4 regions of the Lysinibacillus sp. RC46 genome follow, and region 3 is predicted to be linked to each of the others. Evidence: riboswitches for the same ligand, from Rfam matches in the RefSeq annotation. Region 3 holds a riboswitch; each other region holds the start of a gene.
What was found. A riboswitch is a leader RNA that binds a small molecule or an ion and turns the genes downstream of it on or off. The one in region 3 is predicted to bind cobalamin.

Region 1 (4,730 bases), on a different contig from region 3:
TGACAGCCCAGCCTGTGATGTACTAGTTATTAAAAACATAGAGAAGTGGCTCGTGACACAAGATCTTGAGGAGGATGAACCCCTTGTCAAAATCATTTTGACAAGACTAAAGACTCTTGAAGAAAATTGTGCCGTCTATATAATAGTGACCGATATGGGTCGTGGGGTTGTGCCAATGGAAAAACAGGCACGATTGTTGCGTGATACATGTGGGCGTTTGTACCAGGCATTATTCGCTGAAGCTGAACAAGTCGTACGCATTTGGTACGGTATAGGCGAACAAATCAAATGATATAGTTTTAAAAAAATTTTATTAGGCTTTTCATTTTGGGGATAAGATTTCCAAGGACGTATGCTTTGTAAATAAGTTGATTGGAGTGGAGGTTGGGCGACTCCTTGGGGATTAGCGTCACAGATGAGACCCTGCAGCGCAGTGAAGCGGCTCATCGGACGCCCCCAGGAAAGCGCCCAACCGGAACGGAAATCAACCCCACGCTATTATAAAAAATTTAAAGAAAAGAGGAAATGGGATGGATCGACAAAGATTAATGAAATTGACGCTCACTGCCATGGTTGCGGCAATTTGTGCAGTGGGTGCAGTCATTAAAATTCCAACATTTATTTCAACTGCAGCGCTTGACTCTGCACCTGCAATGTTGAGCGTTGTCTTTTTATCTCCAGTATTAGCTGGGGTTGCGGGAGTCATTGGGCATTTTATCTCAGCCTTAACTACTGGCTTCCCTCTAGGGCCACTACATATTATTATCGCAGTAGAAATGTTTATTGTTGTATGGGTCTTTGGGGTCATGCATAAAAAAGGAATGCATTTCTGGAAATGGCCCGTGGCACTTATTTTAAATGGTGTTGTGGCACCTTTACCATTTTACTTTATCATTAGTCCGGCATTTTACTGGGCGTCACTGACTAGTCTTCCATTGGCAACACTCGTAAATCTGGTGATCGTTGCAATTGTGATGCCAATTCTGTCAAAGGTGTTTGTGCGTAAGGAAGGTCGAGTACATTGAGAAATGCAATAAAAATAGGTGAGCTGTTTGCTACAACAGATAATGCCGCAGCCATTGGCGAAAAACCACAAGATGTTGTGTCTGCTCCAGACAAACTAACGGCATACTTCACGGCGCGTGTTACTTTTTTAGAGCAGCTTGCTGCAAATGCTTTACCAAACCATATTTTACTCGCTAATTTTTCAGGAGATGCTGCATGGTCTCGTTATGTTGCAGGCATTCAGCAGGTTTTTGATGAGGCGGGGCTTAATTGTCCACCGATAGACGGTAGTACAGAGTCCAATATGCCGACTCTACAATCAGGATTATCTATAACGATGCTAGGTGAACAGCAAAAACACACAGCAACTAAGTATGAACAGCTTAGTTGGTACACCTATGGATTACCGCTTGTAGGCAATGAAATCCTTGCTCAGCCTGAAGATGTCGCACAGCTCCAACCTATTTTTCAGGCGTGGAAAGAGGGGATTGTGCAGCAAGTATGGCCAGTTGGATCAAAAGGTCTACAAGCAGAATTTACCCGCCTTTTTAGCGAGCAACAGGTCAAAAGTTCGTTAGATGTTGAGAAATCGGCTGGTCCATGTGCAGTAGTTTTGCTAGGAATACAGCCTGAAAAAGAGCAGCTAGCACAAAAAAAATTTCCTAGAAATTTTGAAAAACTACGTAAAACTGCATTGTAATTGGGCTTGCTTCGAGAAAATGTAGCACTTTATAACTTGCAAGGGGCAAATCGCCTATTGCAACAATAAACACAATATGTTAGATTTGTTTAGGAGTTAAAACACAATATATAGTATTTTGGACGAACGGTACCAATATGGTTTAAAAGGGAATTCGGAAAAAGAGTCATCTTAGGCCGAAGCTGTCCCCGCAACTGTAAGTGCTGACAAATGATGAGTAGGCCACTGTGAAGAACGGGAAGGTGATCATTTGGAGGAAGCATGAGCCAGGAGACCTGCCGATATGTTCAAGACAGCAACACATTCTTCGGGGATTGAGAAGTGGAGGCGAGAGATTTGTTCACTTCTTTGTGCGCTTATCCTTCATTTCCATTTCCGATTTTACTGCGATCACGTAACCGATAGATGTTGCGTGATCGCTTTTTGTGTTGCTGGAGAAGGAAAGGGAGAGAATGTGTACATGACAATTCAAATCGAACAGCAAATGACTAAGCTCAAGAAAAGTTACACGGAGGATGAACTCGAAAGTTTTGTGAGGTTATCGGATCGATGGCTACGAAAAAACGACAATGCCACATTTGAAGCATGGGCAGATGCGATGATTTTACAAACGCTTAGCCTCATTGATGAAGAGGAGCCATACTGGACATTTGTCGCAGCTCAAATTTATTTAGAAAAATTATATGACCAATTTGCGATGCGTCGTGGTGTCTCAGTGAAAGATGTTTATAAGGTTTTCCCAGAACATTTAGCACACTATACAGAAGTTGGTTTGTATCATGAAAGTTTAACAACAAAGTATAGTGAGCAGGAGCTTCAGGAACTCGCTTCTTATTTAGAATCAAGTCGAGATGAGTTGTTTACGTATATAGGTTTAAAAACATTAATGGACCGCTATGTAGTCCGTGATTACACGAAAACACCGGTGGAATTACCGCAGGAACGATGGATGGTCATTGCGATGACTCTGATGCAGGATGAAACAGAAAATCGTTTAGAAAAAGTACGTGAATCTTACTGGGCAATGAGTAATTTATATATGACTGTTGCCACACCAACATTATCAAATGCAGGTAAAACACATGGACAGCTATCAAGTTGCTTTATCGATACAGTAGATGATAGTTTACAAAGCATTTATGACACGAATACAGATGTCGCAACATTATCGAAGTACGGCGGTGGTATTGGTGTTTATATGGGTAAAATTCGTAGCCGAGGCTCATCTATTAAAGGCTTTAAAGGTGCATCAAGTGGTGTTTTACCATGGATTAAACAACTTAATAATACGGCGGTTTCAGTCGATCAGCTTGGTCAACGACAAGGCGCTATTGCTGTCTATTTAGATGTTTGGCATAAAGACGTCTTTACGTTTTTAGATTTACGCTTAAACAATGGGGATGAGCGTTTGCGTGCTCATGATATTTTCACAGGGCTATGCTTACCGGATTTATTTATGGAAACGGTAGAAGAGCGCGGGGAATGGCATTTATTTGACCCACATGAAGTGCGAGAAGTTATGGGCTTTTCACTAGAGGATTTCTATGATGAGAAAAAGGGTGACGGCTCTTTCCGTACTAAATATGAGGAATGTATCGCCAATCCATTGTTAAGTCGTGAAGTTGTACCAGCCATTGATATTATGAAGCGTATTATGCGCTCTCAGCTTGAAACAGGCGTGCCGTTTATGTTCTATCGAGATGAAGTCAATCGCATGAATCCGAATAAGCATGAAGGGATGGTTTACAGCTCGAACCTGTGTACAGAAATATTCCAAAATATGTCAGCTACTGAATTTGAGTCTATTACCCTTGAAGATGATGTCATCGTAACACGTCGCAAGCCTGGAGATTTCGTTGTATGTAACTTATCGTCTATCAATTTAGGTAGAGCAGTACCGGCTGGTGTTCTAGAACGATTAATCCCAGTTCAAGTACGTATGTTAGATAACGTTATTGCTTTAAATACAATTCCAGTAAAACAAGCAGAAATTACGAACCTACGCTACCGTGGTATTGGACTTGGAACGTTTGGCTGGCACCATTTATTAGCTTTGAAAGAAATTCAATGGGAGTCTGAGGAAGCTGTAGAGTTTGCGGACAAGCTATATGAAGAAATTGCATATTTAACGATTCGTGCTTCTAACGATTTGGCATGTGAAAAAGGAGCTTATCCATTATTTGAAGGCTCAGATTGGCATACGGGTGCGTATTTTGACAAACGTGGCTATGACAGTCATAAATGGAATGCATTACGCGCCGCGGTTGCTGAGAAAGGTATGCGTAACGGCTATGTAATGGCAGTTGCACCGAACTCATCAACATCTATTTTAGCAGGCAGTACGGCTACGATTGATCCGATCTTCCAAAAGAGTTATTCAGAAGAGAAGAAGGATTACAAAATTCCAGTAACAGTACCTGATCTATCACCTGTGACAACTTGGTATTATAAATCTGCTTATTTCATCGATCAAAATTGGACAATCAAGCAAAATGCTGCACGAGCACGTCATATCGACCAAGGCATTTCACTTAATTTATACGTTCAAAATACGATTAAGGCGAAAGATTTACTAGCATTGCATATGAATGCTTGGGCGAGCGGTGTAAAAACGACTTATTATGTGCGCTCAACATCTGTAGAATTGCTAGAATGTGAGTCTTGCGCGAGCTAGGAGGAAATAACAATGACAACTATTACAAAACGACAAATTATGGATAAAGATGCACCGAACCGTTCAACAGGAATTGTCAACGGACGTTCTTCTAACATTTTGAACTGGGATGATGTGCGTTTTAGCTGGGCATATCCTAAGTATAAAAAAATGCTAGGGAACTTCTGGACACCGTTTGAAATTAATATGAGCAATGATGTCAAACAGTTTCCACAGCTATCAGCAGATGAACAGGAATCCTTTTTAAAAATCATTGGCTTGCTAGCACTATTAGATAGTGTACAAACCGATTTTGCGGGGAAAGTAGCGGATTATTTAACAGATTCAAGTTTAAATGCACTAATGATTATT
Region 2 (4,730 bases), on a different contig from region 3:
TATTCCTTCTTCAACACGCGGATCTGTGACGCCCATAAACGCGCTTTCTACATACTGAACCGGGAGTTTTTCCCATAACAAACGTGTAATTTTATAAAAATCACCATTTGCATATGGGTCACTACCGCCTCGTGCAATTAATAAAATGGCAGTATCCTTCTGTTCTTCTTCCGCATTAAAGCCGATTTCTGCTAAACGATCTTCTAAAATCGCAAATATTTCTTCATGGATACCGATTGTTTGACCATATGTGAACGTTATATTCGGATAATGCTCACGCGCATGTTCGATTTCTGCTGGAATATGCATTTTTGAATGTCCAGCATGAAGAAGGATAATCGGAATAACGTGTACCTCTGTAGCACCCTTCTTCACACAGTTCGTAATACCTTCTTCAATGTTCGGCGAAGCGAACTCTAAAAAACATGTTTCTACTAAAAAGCTATCATCAATACGAGGTGTCATTTGCTCGATAAACGTGCGTACCTCATCATTTCCTGCAGCTAAACGGCTCCCGTGGCCGACAAATAAAATTGCTTTCATCTTATTACTCCTCACTAGTCGCCGCATGGAGCGGGCTCTACTTTTATTTTTGAAGACATATCCTGATACGTAAAATGTAATATCTTTTTCACACGCTTGAAGTATTTAAACAAACGTTCATTTGGATGTGCATTTGCTTTATATTCTTCGATAATATCGGTAATAAGTGGGATGAGCTGTTCAGGCTCTAATCCCTCAACAACTGGCTGGGCCGCATGTGCTGTACGACCAACCGGCTTGGCACCAATAAAAACATCAAATTTACTTTTACGATAAACAATGCCAATATCATCAAATACTGCTCGATAACATGCCATACCGCAGCCGTTAAAGCCGATATTTAATGTTTTCGGTAACGACATACCACCAAGCTTTTCTTGAATTTCTTCCGCATATGGAATCGAATCGAACTTTTCTCCATAACAGAAGTCACAAGCCTTTAACGATAGCACGTCACCAATTGGTGCTAGTAAAAAGCCAACTTCACGAAGCTTTGCGGTAACCTCTTCAGGCTCGGACGTTGGAACTTTCAAATGAATTTGATGGTCTGGTGTATACTCCATCGTTCCTTCCTCACCAACTACCTCAGCCAACGTCATCATTTGTTGAGGACTAAAGAACTTATTGGCAACCCCAGGACTAACCGCTAATTCAAAAATAGATTCGATTTTTTGTTGAACACGCTTAGGTGTTACTTTCACCGCGCTTGTTCCCTTTACCATAGTAAGAGCAGCTGTCGCCATTTCAAGTGACGATTTTTTAGGCTTTTGTTGTGGTGTTATGGCTAAACTGGGCTTAATACGATTGGCATTAGGATCTGTCGCAAAATCATTACGTGCTGCTCCTGTTTCTTGATTCATCGCCCATGGTTCATTTTCTTCTTTAAGTCGTTGATGTGGTCGTAACGGTTGTTTTTCCTCACCAAGTGTATATTTACGCTGATAACCACGTGGCGTAATCATTTTATTGTCGTAGAAGAATGTTGTTGAATTCCCGATAATAACCGTTGTTAACATGCCGATATCATGTTCAAGCATTTCTGCTAAAGTAGTCATCGTTATTTCCTGACGGTCACGATACGCGCTTTTCACAAGTCCAACTGGTGTATCTGGCGAACGATATTCCAATAAAATTCGTTGTGCCTCTACAATTTGTCTCGTACGACGTCCACTTTTCGGGTTATAAAGAGCAATAACAAAATCCGCCATTGCTGCTGCTTCTACTCGTTTTGCAATTAAATTCCAAGGTGTTAAGTGGTCACTTAAACTAATGGTACAGGCGTCATGCATAATGGGAGCACCTAGTAAACTGGCACATGAATTAATAGCTGAAATACCTGGAACAATTTCTACCTCGATACCAGTTGCTTCTGTCCAGCCTAGCTCGATTAATACCTCATACACTAATCCTGCCATTCCATAAACCCCGGCATCCCCACTGGAAATGACCGATACGATACTTCCAGCCTCTGCTTGACGCACCGCTTCTTGCGCACGTGAAACTTCCTCTGTCATACCAGTACTAATAATCGACTTTGCACTAACTAAATCCTGAATCAGTTCAACATAAGTTTTATAGCCTATAATCATATGACTTTGTTGTAGTGCCTCCACAGCACGAGTCGTAATATGTTTAAAGTCTCCAGGGCCAAAGCCAACTACGAAAATCTTACCTTTTTGAGCCATTTTGTTACCCCTCTTTCACCTTTTCAATGCCTTTAATGGCTGTTGTTTGTGCTGTACGCTGCAACGAACCTTCACGCAATGTAAAAACATGCTCATTATGTAACGCTTCATGATTTAAATCTTGTACAAGTACTCTCGCATGCTCCTTCGTTGGCACTCGGTACCAATTGCCCTGAGGATATGCAATGACAACACAAGCATCCTTACACCTGCCATTACAGCGGGTCCTTGTTGTATGTATCTCCTTATCAAGCTCCAGTAACTGTATTTCATCACGAATTGCCTGTGTAATGTCCTCAGCATCTTTTTTCATACAACTACTACCATTGCAAATAAAAAGATGTGTTTTCATCCCCTCTAAATTCCAAGTTGTCATAGTCGTTCTCCCCTCATATGCTTTTAGGAAAAAGAAAAACCTTTACTCTAGACGAAGAGTAAAGGTTTAGTAGAAGCCAAATAAAAACGAATATATACTGGTACTCGCTTTCGCTTCAACTTCTCCCTCCGAAAAGTTTGCTTGCATCATCACATAAGCAGGTTTCCTGACTTAAGCTTCCTTTTACTTTCGCGCCTTCCTAAGTTTTCACTAGTGGCATCCGCGATTTCATCAGCTATTACAGTAGCGGGGGCTGTATCGGACTTTCACCGATTTCCCTATTATCTTGAATATTCAAGCACTTATGGATGTTTTATATGAATTATATGGTTTTTTTGTAATTGAAAACTGTTTCTATCATAGCTTATTTTTTTAAAATTTCAATATTTCTTTCTTAATTTGTGACAATTTTTTTAAAATTCCATAGAAAAATGCGACATCCATTTTCTATTTATCTAAATTTTCGACATAGACACCCAATTTAAAATTTTTTCACAAAAGGGATAGCATATATATGGAAATTCGTGTTACACTTTGTCGTGAAATCTCACAACTTCATCTTTTTTTCGGTGTGAAATGTTCAGCATTTCGCTTAAAAGGGAAGCCGGTTTAAGTCCGGCGCGGTCCCGCCACTGTATTAGGGAGTTTTATAGATAATGTCACTGTCCAAAGGATGGGAAGGCCTATAAAACGTTGAACTAAAGCCAGGAGACCTGCCGAAAAATATGTGATCGTTTCAACCTACGAGGATGGGTGTGCGGCTTAGCAGATTAGAATTTTATTTGCTTTTTTAGCTATGCACTTTTCCACTATCGGAGAAGTGCTTTTTTTCGCATACTTTTTCTAAAAATTTTAATGTAAGGAGGAGAGATTTTTGAAATTTTCAGGTTGGAAGCTTAGTTATTTTTTATTGGCATTTTTATTCGTACCAAATCGTGCATTTGCGATGCATATAATGGAGGGCTTTTTGCCAATCGAATGGGCGATTTTTTGGTGGGTCATTTCGATTCCATTTATTATTTTAGGATTACGTTCTATTCGTAAAACCATTGATGAAAATCCTGAAACAAAAATGATATTAGGGCTTTCGGGTGCCTTTGCCTTTGTACTTTCTGCCTTAAAAATCCCTTCTGTAACAGGAAGTTGCTCGCATCCTACAGGTGTTGGACTTGGAACAGTTCTTTTTGGACCATTAGCGATGAGTGTTATCGGGACAATCGTATTATTATTCCAATCTTTACTGTTAGCGCATGGTGGGCTTACAACATTAGGGGCAAACACTTTTTCTATGGCAATTATGGGTCCTATTATCGCCTACTATGTATTTAAGGGCTCACAAAAATTGGGACTATCCTTTTCCATTGCTGTCTTTTTAGCAGCAATGCTTGGTGACTTAGGTACATATATTGTCACTTCTGTCCAATTAGCTCTTGCCTTCCCTTCTGAGGTCGGAGGCTTTATGGCTTCATTCACTAAATTTGCTGGTATTTTTGCGTTAACACAAATTCCTCTTGCTGTTAGTGAAGGAATTTTAACAGTGATCGTTATGAACTTTCTGAAAAAATACAATGTGAGTGAACTAAAAGCTCTACGTGTGTTCTCTGCAAAGGAGGCTCACTAAAATGAAAAAAAACTTACTGCTCATCGCCATTGTTGTGTTGTTAGCAATCGTTCCCCTGTTTATTCAAAAAGGTGCTGAATTCGAAGGGGCTGATGGCGAAGCGGAAGCAGCAATTAGTGAAATAGATGCTAGCTACGAGCCATGGTTTGAAAGCTTATGGGAACCACCAAGTGGTGAAATTGAAAGCTTATTATTCGCACTACAAGCTGCTATCGGTGCTGGTTTCATCGGGTATTTCATCGGCTTAATGCGCGGCAAACATAAAGAAGGTTAAACGCTATGTTACTCATTGATAAGTATGCTTATTTGAATAAACTAGCGTCTGTTCATCCGCTAGAAAAAATGACGTTATCCCTTGGACTGCTTTTATTGTCGCTTATCATGAGAGATGAACGAATTTCACTCATTACATTTATTGTGATGAGTGCTTTTATCATTTTAGGCGCAAAAATCCCTGCTAAATATTACGCAAAGTTATTGTTGCTACCTGGATTTTTTTTACTAT
Region 3 (4,730 bases):
GGTTTGTGCAAGAGCTTGAGCTACAAATACCCTTTGCTGTTCACCGCCCGACAAAAATTCCAACGGTGTCTGTTCATAGCGTTTCACACCAGTTTGCATCATGGCATGTTGTACTGCTTGTTCATCGCGATCAGACCAGCTTGAAAAGAAGCCTGTTTGATGTGGATAACGCCCAAGTGATACTGCCTCCCGTACACTGTTTGAAAAGGCATTAGCGTGTAATTGTGGAAGCACCGCCATTTTTTTTGCTAATGCACGAGCATTGTAAGAGCTACTATTTTTGCCATCTACTAATATAGTGCCTGCAGTTGCTGGTAGTATGCCACTTATTACTTTTAACAGTGTGGATTTCCCGCTACCATTCGGCCCTAAAATCCCTAGTATTTTGCCTTTTTCAACGGAAAAACTTATATCCTGGACGATCGGTACGTCTTCATAGCCGCCGGAAAGATGTTCAACAACAATCATGCCCGTACCCCCTTGCTTCTACGTTGCTTATAAAAAATATAGGAAAAAACGGGCGCCCCAATAAATGCAGTAATGACACCAATCGGTAGCTCTCTTGGCATAATAATTGTTCGTGCTATTAAATCACAAATAATCAGCAAAGTTGCCCCATTTAAAAATGATAATGGCAATAAATGACGGTGATCAGAACCCCAAACCATTCTCGTCATATGAGGAACAACTAAACCAACAAAGCCAATCGTTCCAGAAACAGCTACCGCAGCTCCCGTCAACATGGATCCACCCACTAAAATAATATATTTACTGCGCTTAACATTGACACCTAAATGCTGCGCGCGTTCTTCACCATATAACAGAACATTTAACTCGCGTCTTTGTGTCCAAAGCATAATTGAGCCAATTATGACAAACGGAATAATCATCTGAACATATGGCCAACCACGCATCGATACTGAGCCTAGCAACCATCCGATTACTTGGCGTAGCTCTTCACCAGACAATGCAATCATTAATGAAATCAAAGAACCTAAAAATGAACTAAATATAACCCCTGTTAAAATAAGAGTTTCCATTTTTAGCGAGCGGTCTACTATTCTAGCAAAGCCCATAACAGCTACCATCGTTAATATGGCACCTATCATACTAAAGGTCGGCAATGTAAAATGGCCTACTACAGGTATTGATATACTAAAAAAAATTGTCATAACTGCGCCAACTGATGCACCAGAGGAAACACCTAATGTATAAGGATCAGCCAAAGGATTTTTTAATAAGCCCTGAAAAGCTGCCCCTGCAATTGCAAGTGACGCCCCTACAAGCCCTGCCAGCAGGACTCGGGGTAATCGAATTTTCCATAAAATATTGGCGGCTGTTTCATCAGCCGCCTTATTCCACAACACTTCTAGTGGAATATGAACTGAGCCTATCGCCACACCACACCAGATGCTAATGGTTAGAAGCGTAATTGCTGTTACATAGGCTACAATTGTTTTACTCATTTAAACGCCTCAGGGTAGACAGCTTTTGCTAGTTCCTCAAGACCATCTGCTAATCGAGGACCTTGACGACTTATCATATTTTCATCTACTTGTACTATGGCTTTATTTTTTACGGCAGAGATTGTCTCAAAGCCTGCACGTTGTGGAATTTTCGTTAAAATTTCAGGTACATAATTATATGCCACAACAATGACATCTGGATTTTTCGCGATAATTTTTTCAGCATCGATTTGATACCAGTCATTTACATCTGCTGCCACATTTTCAGCATGAATCATTTCTAGCATTTCATTCATAAATGTACCTTTACCAGCTGTATAAATCTGTGGCTCATCAGACGATTCTACAAAGACTTTCTTCGGCTCAACACCGTCAAGTTTTGTTTCAACTTCTTTAACTTTTGCCTTCATATTTGCAACAATTTTTTTAGCTTCTTCTAGTTTTCCTGTTGCACGACCAAGCTGTTCAATCGTTGTGTAAGTTTCATTAAAGTTTTTTGCATCCGCTACAACAAATACTTTCACACCTACCGCCTCAAGCTGTTCAATGGCTCCTTTTGAATAACTCATACCTGACGCATGCGTAAAAACGATATCTGGCGATAAAGCAATAATTTTTTCAATATTATAATCCATACCGCCAACCTTTTCTTTTTTAGTAACCTCTGGTGGATAATCGTCATTATCGGTCACGCCAACTATTTCATTATTTAAGCCAAGGCCAAATAATATTTCTGTGTTACTCGGAATGAGTGAGACAATTTTTTCAGGAGGTGCCTCTAGCGTAATATCCTTGCCAGTAGCATCCTTTATCGTCATTGGGAATGTTGCTTGATCTACTTTTGCAGTCTCTTGTTGCTCAGAAGATGACGGCTTTTCATTTGTCGCCTCTTTTGTATTACATGCAGCAAGTAAGCCCATAGCTAAAAATGCTGATAACCCTATTTTCCAAATTTTCTTCATGTGAATCCTCCTTAGTCTATTTGTGCGTATAGTTTTTATTGTTTTTCTGATTGATCGATACATTTTAGTTTTTGATCGCCTAACATTGTGGGGTTATCGTCAACATTGCGAACTTCCAGCCAACATTTTGAGTTTATCACCTAACATTGTGAATTTATCACCCAACTTTTTGAGTTTATCGCCTAACATTGTGAATTTATCGCCCATGTTTTCAAATTTATCGACATTCATCTTCCAAAACAAATACCCCTCATCATAAAATAATGAGGGGGTCAAATTTGCACAAAAATACATATACAAAATCCACCATCCTATCCTCGTAGGCTACAACGTGTTTTCTATAAAGGCAGGTCTCCTGGCTCGTGCTCCATACGCTTTTTCAAGCCTTCCCGAAATTTTCAGTGGCGCAGATTGAAAAAACTCACACATACAGTGGCGGGACCGCATCGGAATTACACCGATTTCCCTTTTCACTTTACTTAAGTAAAGAACCTTTATAATATTCAGTTGATTGTATTATACATGAAAATGAAAGAAGTCGCCTCCATTCGAGACGACTTCTAAACAAATCAATATACTAAAAGAAGTTAAACGATATCTGAAAAATACTGTACCGTTTTCATTGGTGCACCCATTTCTCGCAATGCCCATGTGTGCTCTAAATAAATATCTGCTAGCTTCTCATATTTGCCACCGAATCTTTGTGCCCATTCGACTGCTACCACACTTTCATATAAATGCGCCATTTTCTCTGCGACCTTTTTTGCTTCAAACGTTTTTGTTGCATCATCTAAACGGCTAAATGTTTGCAAAGTTGATTCTAGTTTTGCTAATTGATCCACGACAATTTCAACTAATGGACTGGCAACTAGTTTTTCTAGACGTTCTTCCATGACACGAACAAACATTTCGTGCGCATGAAACTTATCAACTAAACGAATGAGCTCTAAAGCTAAAATATTCGCAGTCCCTTCCCACACAGTAAGTACCTGTGCATCTCTTAATAACCGAGGTGTAACAAAATCTTCAATATAGCCGTTTCCGCCATGTAATTCAATGGCTTCACTAGCATAATGTACAGCTTGCTCTGCCGTTTCTTTTTTCATGATAGCAATATACAAGCGGTTTAAAATAATGTCTTCTTTATTCCCCTGCCCACTAGTTACTTTATCGTAAAGCTGAATAAGATCAAAAACCGTGGCAACTTCTACATGAAGCTTGGCAGCGAATTTCCCTAGTGTATCCTGAATCATAGGATATTGCGTTAAAGGTTTACCAAAGGCATGACGATTTGTCACATAATACTTCGCCTCTAAATATCCGCGGCGCATAATGCCGATAGAAGCAACCGCATTGCAAATTCTTGATAAATTAAGTGCCTCCAGCATATAATAAATTCCTTTATTCGGATCACCAACAACATATGCTAGCGCACCATCAAATTCCACCTCACCAGAAGGCACTGCTCTAACGCCAAGTTTATCCTTTAAACGCCGAATGCGGAGATTATTAACTGTGCCATCCTCATTTCGCCACGGAACTGCAAATAATGTTAAGCCCTTTGAGCCTACCTGAGCCCCTTTCATGCGCGCCAATACCATAGTTACTCCACACATTCCTGCGTTTGATGCAAAATATTTTTCCCCATATAAGCGATACTGATTGCCGTCCTGTCTTGCCTCCACAACATTCGCCCCAACATCAGAGCCACCTTGACGCTCCGTTAAAAATGTAGCCCCCTCATATAGCTCTGTATCTCCTGTTGCACAAACATGTGGTAAAAAGCGCTCCTTTACCTCATCACTCGCATAATGATCAAGGAGATAAGCCGTTGCCATTGTTAAAGTAACAGGACAGTAAAAGCCTGGCTCAGCATGTGATAGTATATAGCCTTGAGCAAAGCTATACACATAATTTCCCTTCCTACCTAATTGCGGAATATCCTTATGCACATAGCCAACTATGCCGGTATTGTACGTTTCTTCTATTGTTTTTTTATAGCCATCATTAACCCAAACCTCTGACACTTCTTCACCATAGGCATTATACCTTTGTAATCGAGGTTCACCCTCTCGATCCGTATGTTTGGCTCTCACATCAATATCTCCAGCACAAAGCTCACCAAAATCTGTTAACTCACGTTTTGCATAGTCCACAAACTCTTTATCTAGCATCATTTCTAAAACTTTATGAAGTGTATCATTATCGTTAAAAAAATTTGTTGTTTTCATTTCTTCCCGCTGTAAAACCTTCATGCTATCTCACCTCTTGTCCCTTCAAGGATTGTTTTAGTATTTTGCCC
Region 4 (4,730 bases), on a different contig from region 3:
TAAGCCTATAATCATTTTTTCTCCTCCTTTAATTCTAATCATTACTTACTTCTAGGATAATAATGTAAAATCCTTTAATTTGATGAATGAATAGTATTCTTTTTCACGAATGAAGCATTTGTAAAACCAGTAATGAGAATTAGGGAGTAAGCCCATAATAGCCATGAGGCGAAATATCGATCTAAGTCAGCCGATAAATTCGGGAAAATATTGTCGAAAACTAACAATACGACTGCATCAATGAGCATTCCAGGTAATACGATACAAATAGCAGCCAGTAACCGTTCTGTACCTTTTGTCTTTTTCAAAGAATAAATAGGTATTGTCGCTATCCAAACGATTGGAATAGCTAAAATGTAAGTAGCTATCATGAGGAAAGGTTCTTCAAGGGTAAAAAAGTAATGCCCTACAAATCGAAATACGGCACTTGCTACAAGCCAAATCCCAAAACCCCAGCATAAAAAGAATCGCATAGTTTTCCTCCTCTAATTATTTTCTAGACGATGCAATGTCTGAAGGATTTTTTCTAATTGCTGATAGAAGACATCTACATCGAAATCGTCCCTCATCATCACTTGTAAGGCTAAGCCATCAATAAGGGCGTTGAAAAAAATGCTCCAAGTTTCCATCGACACGCCATCAATTGGTGATGTATCCCATAATTTATTTAAAATGTTACATAAATGTTCATTTTCAGCCGCTAAAATTTGTCCAATTTGCTGTCTAATAGTTGGGTTCGTAAAGCCGAAAACAGTTAAGGTGAAAAATAATTTATGATAAAACGCATCATTTTCATATCGACTTTTTGCAGAGAGAAGTGCAGATTGAATCATTTCTCGATCAGTCATCAGAATCTCATTCCAGGAATTTTCACAGATGTCTTGGACAATTTCTAGAATGATTTGCTCTTTTGATTTGAAATGATAATAAATAGTTCCTTGTGTCACCCCAGCTTGCTCAGCAACAGCCTTTAAGGTGAATTTCTCAATCCCTTTTTCTACTAAACTTTGCTTGGCAGCCATTAATAAATCTGACTTTTCAATACCAGTAGGTTTTGCCATTTGTTTACACCTCCTTTGTTATTAGTTAGTTGGATAACTAACTATAAAATAACAGAATATCCCACTATTTACAAGTTTATTTTGGTAGCGGGGCTGCTAGTCTTCGATGATTCCATATGTTTGGAATAACAGCAGTATGAAGAATCGAACAAATCTGAAAATAAATCTACTTTTCAGAAAAATATATGTTATAGTAAAACATAATTAAATATTGTGTAAGAGTTGGTGCCGAATGAAAGTTTGGCTTAAAAGGGAAGTCGGTGTAAATCCGACGCTGTCCCGCAACTGTAAATCGGAGCAAATCACAATTGCCACTGGGAAACTGGGAAGGCTGTGAGGCGTGTTGATGAGAAGCCAGGAGACCTGCCAATATCTAGTACACACCAAATACCTACGTGGAAATAGGTGGTGAGATGTGACCATATCGGCCCTGTGCGACAATAAATCATGCGATATTTTGAAAGAATTTCGTATTGTTTCTTGATAGCTAATTTTGATATGCAATGACAGCCATTTTCCAAAAAAAAGGAGGGTGGCTTTTTTTTTATTTTGATTGATAGGAGAGATAAACATGACGTATACAAGTACTACAGTTGGTTATCCGTATATCGGAGAAGATCGTGAATGGAAAAAGGCTTTAGAGGCATTTTGGAAAAAGGAGCTTTCAGAGGATGAATTTTTACAGCATTTAAAGGATATTCGCCTAGCTCGAATAAACAAGCAGATTCGTCTCGGCATAGACATGATAACTGTCGGAGATTTCACACTCTATGACAGAATGTTGGATACGGCAATGATGTTTGGCTTAGTTCCAAAGCGCTTTGATTGGCAGGGAGACAAAGTTGATTTACAAACTTACTATGGGGTAGCTCGTGGTAGTAAAAAAGCCGTGGCTAGTGAAATGACAAAATGGTTTAATACAAACTATCATTATATTGTGCCAGAATATGAGGGACAACCTTTACAATTGACAGAAAATAAAATATTGGCAGACTTTTTAGAGGCTAAGGAAGCGTTTGGTATTACAGCAAAACCTACATTGATTGGCCCATATACATTTTGTAAATTAACAAAAGGCTATGACAAACTATCGCAGATTACATTTATTTTAGCATTACTACCACTTTATACGCAGGTCTTAAAGGAGTTAGTGGATGCTGGTGTAGAGTGGATTCAATTAGAGGAGCCTGCTCTTGCCACAACACTAGATGAAGCGGAGGTTAAACTTGTTCAAGAAATTTATAGACAATTAATTGCATCAGTACCCGAGGTTAACATTATGCTACAAACATATTTTGAGTCATTATCGGCATACGAGTCAATTGTGACACTTCCGGTTCAAGGAATTGGGTTAGACTTTGTGCATGGCTATGGCGAAAATATGGAGGCATTACGTCAATTTGGCTTCCCACAAGATAAAGTATTAGCGGCCGGTATTATAAATGGACGAGATATTTGGCGCTCCAATCTAGCAGAGGCTAGCTCAACTATTAAAGCTATTGAACAGCTAAGTGGTGCTAAAGAAATATGGATTCAATCTTCGTGTAACTTACAGCATGTTCCAATTACAACTACTCTCGAAACAAAGCTCGATCCAGTTCTAAAAAATGCCCTTTCTTTTGCAGATGAAAAATTAGTTGAAATCAATGAAATAACAAAATACTTACAAGGCACAGGAAGCCCCTCAAATCAAAAAACATCTGAAAGTATGAAGGCGATTGAAGCGTTGAAAAATCACCCGGCTCGTCAAAATAGAAGTATTCAACAAGCCATTAAAGCAGTGTCAGCACAAGATTTTGAACGCCAGAGTGAATTTAAAACACGTCAAAAGGTTCAACAACAAGCCTTGCAATTACCGCTGTTCCCAACTACAACAATTGGGAGCTTTCCGCAATCAGACGAAGTCAAACGTACACGAAGTGCATGGCGAAAGAAACAACTATCTGATGAGGATTATGCAGCGTTTGTCGAACAAGAGACAAAACGTTGGATCACTATTCAAGAGGAATTAGATATCGACGTTTTGGTACACGGTGAATTTGAGCGCACAGATATGGTTGAATATTTCGGGGAAAAACTTACTGGTTTTGCATTTACGGAGAAAGCATGGGTTGTATCATATGGCTCTCGCTGTGTGAAGCCACCAATTATTTATGGTGACGTTGCATGGGAAGCACCGATGACAGTTAAAGAAACAGCCTATGCCCAAAGCCAAACGAATCGTTATGTAAAGGGAATGCTCACAGGTCCTGTGACAATTTTAAATTGGTCCTTTGTCCGGGATGATATTTCACGGGAGGATGTATCCTATCAAATTGCTTTGGCACTTCGAAAAGAGGTAGAAGCACTAGAAGCTGCGGGTATTTCTATTATTCAGGTTGATGAACCAGCATTACGAGAGGGCTTGCCACTGTGTGAAGAAAATTGGGGAGCTTACTTAGAGTGGACGGTGAATGCTTTTAAACTTGCTACATCTAGTGTGAAGGATCAAACACAAATTCATACACATATGTGCTATTGTGAGTTTAATGATTTTATCGAGCCAATTAGTGCATTGGATGCTGATGTTATTTCAATTGAAACGTCACGTAGCCATGGCGAGCTGATTTCTTCTCTGCAAGTCAATCCGTATGAAAAAGGAATTGGGCTAGGCGTTTATGATATTCATAGTCCACGTGTACCGAGCGAAGAAGAGATGCTGAGTATTATGCAGGATAGCTTACAGGTTTTATCAAAAAATCAATTTTGGGTGAATCCTGACTGTGGTTTAAAAACAAGGAAGGAAACAGAAACAGTTGCAGCACTGGCACATATGGTAGCTGCGGCAAAAACTCTCCGTCAACAAGTCCAACAGTCCATACATTAAATAGAAACTTGACTTCTTTTTAAGAGGTCAGGTTTTTCTTTTTATTCGACAGAAATTTTTATAGAAAAAGTGAAGTGACAGCTACTGAAAAAATTTAAGCGAAGGTAGCGTGGTCCAAGCGATGGATAGACTAGTCAAACAGATGCTTAGATGGTGAAGTACTCGATTATACAAGATACTATGGTATAATAATATAAACGGAATAATAAGATAGAGGTACAAATCGGAATTCCGATTTGTTTAAAAGGGAAGATCGGTGTAAATCCGGCGCTGTCCCGCAACTGTAAATGTGAGCACGTTTCAAAAGACCACTGTTACGCATTGTAATGGGAAGGTGAAAAGTGTGATGAACATAAGCCAGGAGACCTGCCTTTATCTAGTACAACCAAAAAACCTACGAGGATAGGGGGTGTTGAGTGTGACTAGAGAAATTCTCCTGCATGCTCATAGTACGATGATTGCTAAGAAGGTAGCTTCTATTACCAATAGAAAGCTTTTTTCACCGTGTCAATCACCGTATTATGTCGTGTATTTGTCATAGTAGGCATCTTCCTGATGAAGGAAAGATGTTTTTTTATGCTAAAATTGAAGGAGTGTTACACATGAATCCACAAGTAATCGAGTATTATGAAAGTTTATTAAAATTTGAAGTCATGGAAACGCAATATACAAGTACTTCTCAAACATTAAAGGACACAGTTGAACAGTATGTAGAACAAGATGCTGTCCATGAAAATGATATTTTAACAGCTTATACGAATGTAATGAAAGAGCTAGTTGGATAAAGTGAAACTTTAATCAGT

Region 1: linked by a shared signal. The riboswitch ahead of ABH966_RS11780 (ribonucleoside-diphosphate reductase subunit alpha) and the one ahead of ABH966_RS24510 (hypothetical protein) in region 3 are both predicted to bind cobalamin.
Region 2: linked by a shared signal. The riboswitch ahead of ABH966_RS19455 ((2Fe-2S) ferredoxin domain-containing protein) and the one ahead of ABH966_RS24510 (hypothetical protein) in region 3 are both predicted to bind cobalamin.
Region 4: linked by a shared signal. The riboswitch ahead of metE (5-methyltetrahydropteroyltriglutamate--homocysteine S-methyltransferase) and the one ahead of ABH966_RS24510 (hypothetical protein) in region 3 are both predicted to bind cobalamin.

The regions. Positions count from the first base shown of each region.
Region 1 is NZ_JBGCCF010000011.1:35,384-40,113, forward strand. Features, by position in the region: gene ABH966_RS11765 (bifunctional adenosylcobinamide kinase/adenosylcobinamide-phosphate guanylyltransferase) at 1-292, shown strand, start outside; gene ABH966_RS11770 (ECF transporter S component) at 531-1,025, shown strand; gene ABH966_RS11775 (hypothetical protein) at 1,022-1,705, shown strand; cobalamin riboswitch at 1,816-2,003, shown strand; gene ABH966_RS11780 (ribonucleoside-diphosphate reductase subunit alpha) at 2,166-4,379, shown strand; gene ABH966_RS11785 (ribonucleotide-diphosphate reductase subunit beta) at 4,392-4,730, shown strand, end outside.
Region 2 is NZ_JBGCCF010000024.1:27,654-32,383, forward strand. Features, by position in the region: gene ABH966_RS19445 (sirohydrochlorin chelatase) at 1-543, opposite strand, end outside; gene cobJ (precorrin-3B C(17)-methyltransferase) at 558-2,228, opposite strand; gene ABH966_RS19455 ((2Fe-2S) ferredoxin domain-containing protein) at 2,233-2,604, opposite strand; cobalamin riboswitch at 2,743-2,925, opposite strand; cobalamin riboswitch at 3,155-3,339, shown strand; gene ABH966_RS19460 (energy-coupling factor ABC transporter permease) at 3,479-4,225, shown strand; gene ABH966_RS19465 (energy-coupling factor ABC transporter substrate-binding protein) at 4,227-4,499, shown strand; gene cbiQ (cobalt ECF transporter T component CbiQ) at 4,505-4,730, shown strand, end outside.
Region 3 is NZ_JBGCCF010000042.1:37,398-42,127, forward strand. Features, by position in the region: gene ABH966_RS24495 (adenosylcobinamide amidohydrolase) at 1-468, opposite strand, end outside; gene ABH966_RS24500 (FecCD family ABC transporter permease) at 465-1,466, opposite strand; gene ABH966_RS24505 (ABC transporter substrate-binding protein) at 1,463-2,428, opposite strand; gene ABH966_RS24510 (hypothetical protein) at 2,528-2,728, opposite strand; cobalamin riboswitch at 2,757-2,939, opposite strand; gene ABH966_RS24515 (acyl-CoA dehydrogenase family protein) at 3,016-4,683, opposite strand; gene ABH966_RS24520 (class I adenylate-forming enzyme family protein) at 4,685-4,730, opposite strand, start outside.
Region 4 is NZ_JBGCCF010000007.1:180,865-185,594, forward strand. Features, by position in the region: gene ABH966_RS08955 (VOC family protein) at 1-15, opposite strand, end outside; gene ABH966_RS08960 (DUF5367 domain-containing protein) at 75-473, opposite strand; gene ABH966_RS08965 (TetR/AcrR family transcriptional regulator) at 486-1,061, opposite strand; cobalamin riboswitch at 1,268-1,446, shown strand; gene metE (5-methyltetrahydropteroyltriglutamate--homocysteine S-methyltransferase) at 1,633-3,927, shown strand; cobalamin riboswitch at 4,125-4,315, shown strand; gene ABH966_RS08975 (hypothetical protein) at 4,530-4,712, shown strand.